DNA from 2 places in the Shewanella sp. N2AIL genome. Region 2 is predicted to be linked to the other one. Evidence: riboswitches for the same ligand, from Rfam matches in the RefSeq annotation. Region 2 holds a riboswitch; the other holds the start of a gene.
What was found. Region 2 has a riboswitch for thiamine pyrophosphate ahead of thiC (phosphomethylpyrimidine synthase ThiC). Riboswitches for the same ligand answer to the same signal wherever they lie in the genome.

Region 1 (3,424 bases), on a different contig from region 2:
TGGCCAGTTTTATCCCAAAAATAATCATATTGGCACGGCGCCAGATTGCCATCGTCATCACTGCATTGCTTAGAAGCCCAATACTCTGGGTTCGACCAATCGCCATCGTAACTGTAATGGTGATCGGTATTCGCAAAAGAGGTTAACGAAGTCAACTCAAAGGTTTCGGCACCAGAATAGGTCGCTTTAAAGCCTGCGCCTGTGGTGCGCTGGCTATCGACACCCGGTTGATCCGATGTCGTCTGGGTCGGTGAATTGGTTAAACTCCACACATCGTAGCCATTATCAAAATCGGCGTGCAGCACAGTTAAATCAAACTGCAAATCGTCAGTCGCATACCAGCGCAGCTTAGCGCGGCCGCTGAACTCATCGCGGCCATTGGTATCGTCACGGCCTAAATAGAGGTTGTCGTGGTAGCCATTTTGTTGATGTTGCTGCAGTGACACGCGATAAAGCAGCTTGCCAGAATCCGTTAATGGGCCAGAACTGAAACCGCTAAACGTGCGTAAATCATCATCGCCTAACGAGACTTCGCCGCCATGTTCAAACACATCGGTGGGATCGTTACTTTTCAGATAAATCAGTCCCGCTAAAGCATTGGCGCCATAACGTGTGCCCTGTGGTCCACGCAGCACTTCGACTTGCTGTAGATCGTACATGCTCGACACCATACCAATACCGGATAAATCGATATCATCAATGATGTAACCCACAGAAGAATTAGGCGCACCTTGGTATTGCTCTTGCTCACCTACACCGCGAATTTGAAAATATTTTGGCCGCGAACTTCCACCTGACCAGTTAAAGTTAGCAATAGAATTAAGCACATCCTCGAAATGCTGCGCGCTTTCATCTTGAATTTTTTGACTGTCGATAACGGTAATACTTGAAGGCATTTTTTCTAAGCTTGAACTGCGAAAATCCGCCGTCACTACCATGACTTCCATCTCAGTACTGGGATCGGGTTTATCGATAGCGTCGGTTTGTGCAAATGCAGCAGTGCTCAGCGCGGCAGCAATGGCTAATGCCAGCGGCGCTCGGGTTAAAAACGGGGAATGACGGTTTGACGTTTTACGGTTTGACATAGGACCTCAAATATAATGTTTGAGATCCGGCAACGAATAAGCGATTCAGAAGTGTGCTGTTAATTGGCCCATTCCTACGCCGGTATTAGCCGGATCAGGTTCTAAGGGTTCGTCAGCTGACATCTCAGTTTGCAGTAATCAACGTAAATTCATTCACTGCAAACACCCCTTGGCGGCGCCTAGTATACATGAGTAATAGCATGGGATGACACATTTACGTCATAAAAAGAAAAATGCCAGCATAGCTGGCATTTTCTGGGCGAACTCAGGCTTAGTTCGAGAAGGTTTCGCGCACGTACACATCAAATTTAACCACTTGGGCATTAGGTGCCACGGCGGAGACTTGCAATTGTTGCTTGCCGTGTAATTTGACCGATTTCCAGCTGGTTGCCTCATCTTCTATGGTGTAACCGCTGGCGTCGTACCAAGTGAATTTATACTGCACACGCATGTCAGTTGATGATTTGCTAACAATCAACGCTGAGCCCTGCACTAAATCACCGACTCGGCGTGCATCCACACTCTGTACCGCAATATCTCTGGCAAAGCTGGAATTATCGACGCGGGTTTCACCCAGTGAACTCACTGAAATACCTGCGGTATGTGAGGCACAAGCACCTAAGGTCAGCGCCGCGGCCAATAATAGTCCGGTATAAATTTGTTTCATATATTTCTCCCAGTCACGCGACTAAATGCGCGGCTAGCGCGCATTATTCCCTATTAAACGACAAGCTAAGTGAACTGTGCTGAACTTATGCTTAACAAGACAGACTTAATCATCACTCAACTATCTACTCACTAAAACGAGTTAATCAATCAGAAAGTGCGCCCGTGCCGTAGCAATAAGCTGCTTACGATTGGTTTGCCAACAATCAATATTCACGTTGGCGACTCGTCGACCCTGACGGGTAATACGACACTCAGCAAAACTATCCTTGTGCAGACCTGCACGTAAATAGTCGATTGAAAAATCAACGACTTTAGGCACCTTTGCCGTTTGCATAAATACCATTAACTGCACTATCGCTGACATTTCCATAAAGCCCGCAATCACGCCACCATGAATGGCGGGCAACACAGGATTACCGATATTGTCGTCATTAGCGGGCAATTTAAAAATCAGTTCATCACCAAAACGCTCCACCTTCATGCCAATAAATTTGGCATAGGGAACGTGCTCAAGTAAATGGCCAAAATCATTAAGTTCAGTGGCGCGTTTAACTATGCCTTGCACATCGATAGGCGCTTTGACTTGGGCGTGTTGAGTGGGACTGGCAGTGCCAAGTTCCGAATTATTTGCGCTCATCAGTATCTCCTATCTCAGGCACAGCTTCACCCATCAACGCTTGCCTAAAGGCATCACCGACCATTTCTGGGCTGATCCGCATAAAAGAGCCAACAGCATGGGCAATGGGATCATCTATGCTGTCTTGATAAGCAATCGCGCGGGTAAAGGCAATATTGGAGGACAACTTGTAGCATTCCGCAAATCCGAACACAGGTTTATGGGGCTGAGCGGGCTTCATATAATCCACCCGCAAATCGAGCGTGGGTGAGATTTCTAACAATTTGAATTTATGGAAAATTGCACTGACCACTGCACTGCCACAGGCAGTATCCATTAAGGTAGTGATCACTCCACCATGGATAACGCCCGTATCGGGATAACCAATTAATTCAGTGCTGTAGGGCAACTCAATCAACACATGGTGCTCACTCGCCTCCAATACGGTTAAACCGAGACGGCGACACTGAGCGAGTTGATCCACAAACCGCTGCGCCATTTGGGTCAGCGGGAAAAAATCCGAATTTACCTTCATTTGCCTTGGCTCAACATGGGCCCCAGAGGCTCCCCGCCCACAAGGTGAAAATGAATGTGATAGACTTCTTGTCCACCGTGTTGATTGCAGTTCATGATCAGTCGGTAGCCATCTTTAGCAATCCCCGCTTCCGCCGCTAATTTAGCTGCAACCGTCATCATACGGCCAAGCACAGGCTCATCAGAGGCTTTCATGTCGTTTGCCGTTGGGATTAAATGATTTGGGACAATCAAGAAGTGCGTTGGCGCCTTAGGGGAAATGTCTCTAAAGGCAGTCACTAGTTCATCTTGATACAGAATATCCGCGGGAATTTCGCGACGAATAATTTTGCTGAAAATCGTTTCTTCGGCCATGGGGCGTCCTCCTTGGGTTAGTTGGCATAGTATACTAGTAATTCAACGCTTTGTGTCTGTAGATATTTTGCTTTTCATTTGCCAGTTGCAGGCATTTTTGGCAGCATGGCCACCATTAAAATACTCAGGTTTTGTAGGATAAATATGATCCATTTCCAGATAATCC
Region 2 (3,424 bases):
GTTGAACTTTACCCTGTTTGCCTCCTCTAATCTGCGTTGAGCACTCGCAAGTAAATGCAATCATTGGATAATTCTCTTTCAATATTCAGCAACTCGATATTGGATTTGAGTGCAATTGTTCCACGTTAAGCATCATCGAAATCAATTGAGACTACACAAAACCTAAGGATGGATTTTGCCTTTTCAACGTCAACCCAAAGCCGCGCCTTTATTGACAGTATCTCCTACAGCAATAGCGATTGGAGATGATACTGATAGTGCTTTGCTTTTTTCGGTCACATCGCCAGAAGGCGAGACTTTTATTGCATTTGATCATCACCTCGGTGATCTGGATACTGCTCAAACGCCTGTTTTTACCACTGATGCCGAGCCGTCAGCGTTCAATCGCGGTGCAGACCATTCAGCCTCTAAGGATGACATCAAAGGCATAGCTCAAGTTAAAGCCCAAGATTTAGTACTGCAAGAAATCCATGCTGAACATCAAGATCAACATCAAGATAAATTGGTTGCTGAGTCTGAATCCAAACCTGAACTGTCTAGGATAATACAAACCCGTGCTCAAGGATTGGGGTTACGTACTCGTCAGCCGTATTTCAAAGGATTAAGTCTGCTTTGTTTTGTGCTCTTAGTGCATGCGTGTTTATTTTTACTTATCTGCATTTTGTGGCGCCCACAGTTAAATCCCTTTGGATTAACGGAAACAGAAAGCCGGGGCCCTAAAGTAACGGCGCTTAAAGCTTACTTTATTTATGCTCCCGCGGTAGAGAAGGCTGAAAGCGCTGCGCTAGAAACAGAGATCAAGGCCGAGGATAAGACTGAGATGACAAGTTCTGTTACGCCTACAATTGTTCCCACGCCTGCAACTCAAGTTAAGCCTATGCCAATATTTGAAAAGGTCGTGCCTGAAAAAGTAGAGTCGGAAAAAGTGAAGCCAGATACGGTTAAACCGGACATCACTCAATCGAGCCAATCTCAATCAAGTGCCCAAAGTGAAGTACAGTCCGCGGAAGTGACGGCAAAAAAACCAACTAATACGCTTGATACCACAGAAATAAAGCCGCAGCTTGGCGCTAAGAGTTCGTCCGCAGCAGAAGGTGAGAGCACAATAGCGACAAGCTCAAGCATGAGTTTATTCACCCAGCAATATTTTGAACGTCAGCGCGAGCAAGCGCTCGATGATCTCGTCATTGAACAGGCCGATAAATTCACCCGGAAATCGAATATGAGTGAAATGAGCCCTGAGATGGAAGTGTTATTTGTCCCTAACGCCGATGATTTCGGTGGCACAACGAGTCTAGATTTACCCTTAGACCCAAATCGTATTGTGCGTAAAGGGGATACTTGTTATCGCGTCGTCCGTCTGGGGACACAAATTAATCCTAACGCCGAAAATTTAGGTTTTCCCATTAACTGCAGTGGCAAAAAAATCAATCAAGCTATTGATGATGCCATTCAATCTCGATTAAACAAAATGATGCTCAAACCCCATAAATAGTGACTTTCTTTTATGATCTATTTTCACGATAATCACAACTTTGCTAGTTTAATTTAATTTACTTAATTAAAAACAACAAATTATGAATCTTTATTTTGGATTGGTAGTTAAGGTTTTTAATTACTTTTTTCCTTGTTTGTTGCTGCCGCTTCTGTCTATACTGCGCACTCATCTTGTCGGAGTGCCTCTTGGCTGAGACCGTTTATTCGGGATCCGTTGAACCTGATCAGGTTAAAACCTGCGAAGGAAACAAGCGTAATAACACACATTAAATCGCAAAAATAGACGGCTTTAACACCTGTTTACTCAGCAGTGTTTTAAGCCTTAATGTTTAGATTTAATTGTTATTGAGCAGGGTAACTCAATTTTTGAAGCCAGTGTTGGCCACAAAAATTGATTGCCATGTCCAGCTATCAACAACTCAATTCTCCAGACAAGCAACTCCATTTTTTAACGTGAGATTGCTTATGTCCAGTTCAAACCAAAACCCAGCTGTAGCTGCCAATGCGATAGAAATCACAGCGCCAGAATCGACAATCCCTAATAAATCGACAGTGCCTAATAAATCGATCGTGCCTAAGGCGCCGAGTCGCCGCGAAACCCGCGCGCAGGCCCAAGCCTTTATCGATACGTTAGCGCCACTGCAACATCCTAATTCACAAAAGATTTATCTCGAAGGTTCAAGTGCCGATATTCGCGTTGGCATGCGACACATTCTGCAGACTGACACGCTGGTGGGCGGAACAGATGATGCGCCTATCATGGAGAAAAATCCGCCAATCCGAGTGTACGATTGCGCCGGACCTTATTCCGATCCTGAGGCCGACATCAATGTGCGTCTAGGTCTTGGTAAATTAAGACAAAACTGGATCCTAGCCCGCAATGATACAGAGCAATTACCCTGCGCGACCTCAGATTTTACCCAACAAAGACTCGCCGACGACGGTTTAGACCATCTGCGTTTTGAGGCGGGTTCGAGTGCCATTGTCCGCCCACGCAGAGCGCTGCAGGGCAAACGAGTTAGCCAATTACACTATGCCCGTCAAGGGATTATCACGCCCGAAATGGAATATGTGGCGATTCGTGAGAACATGGCACTTGCCGAAGTACAGGATGAAATCCTCAATCGTAAAGCCAAGGGCGAAGCCTTTGGTGCCTTAGTCGGCGAACCGATTACCGCCGAATTTGTCCGCGCCGAAGTTGCCCGTGGCCGCGCGATTATTCCGCTGAATATTAACCATCCAGAAGCCGAACCTATGATCATAGGGCGTAACTTTCTGGTGAAAGTGAACGCCAATATTGGTAATTCTGCGGTGACCTCTTCCATCGAGGAAGAAGTGGAAAAGCTCGTCTGGTCAACCCGTTGGGGCGCAGATACGGTAATGGATTTATCCACGGGGCGTTATATCCACGAGACCCGCGAGTGGATCATCCGCAACTCGCCAGTGCCCATCGGCACAGTGCCGATTTATCAAGCGCTGGAGAAAGTGAACGGCGTGGCAGAGGATTTAACCTGGGAAGTGTTCCGCGATACCTTGATTGAACAAGCTGAGCAAGGTGTTGATTACTTTACTATTCATGCTGGTGTGCTGCTTCGTTACGTGCCGATGACGGCTAAACGCGTTACTGGGATCGTTTCCCGCGGCGGTTCAATCATGGCCAAATGGTGCCTGAGTCACCACAAGGAAAACTTCCTCTACAGCCATTTCCGTGAGATCTGTGAGCTTTGCGTTGCCTACGATGTATCCCTGTCTTTAGGTGATGGTATGCGTCCAGGCTCGATTGCCGACGCTAATGATGCTGCCCAGTTTGCAGAGCTTGAAACCTTAGGTGAGCTAGTCAAAATCGCGTGGGAATACGACGTACAAACCATTATCGAAGGGCCGGGACATATCCCGATGCAGCTCATTAAAGAGAACATGGACAAGC

Region 1: it holds a riboswitch for thiamine pyrophosphate, as region 2 does, so the genes downstream of both, MO387_RS12920 (TonB-dependent receptor) here and thiC (phosphomethylpyrimidine synthase ThiC) in region 2, are expected to answer to the same signal.

What each region holds. Positions count from the first base shown of each region.
Region 1 is NZ_JALBYT010000020.1:38,943-42,366, reverse strand. Features, by position in the region: gene MO387_RS12920 (TonB-dependent receptor) at 1-1,085, opposite strand, end outside; TPP riboswitch at 1,140-1,265, opposite strand; gene MO387_RS12915 (YcfL family protein) at 1,357-1,752, opposite strand; gene MO387_RS12910 (PaaI family thioesterase) at 1,894-2,391, opposite strand; gene MO387_RS12905 (PaaI family thioesterase) at 2,378-2,905, opposite strand; gene hinT (purine nucleoside phosphoramidase) at 2,902-3,258, opposite strand; gene MO387_RS12895 (PDZ domain-containing protein) at 3,403-3,424, shown strand, end outside.
Region 2 is NZ_JALBYT010000018.1:22,121-25,544, forward strand. Features, by position in the region: gene MO387_RS12010 (hypothetical protein) at 176-1,495, shown strand; TPP riboswitch at 1,663-1,761, shown strand; gene thiC (phosphomethylpyrimidine synthase ThiC) at 1,963-3,424, shown strand, end outside.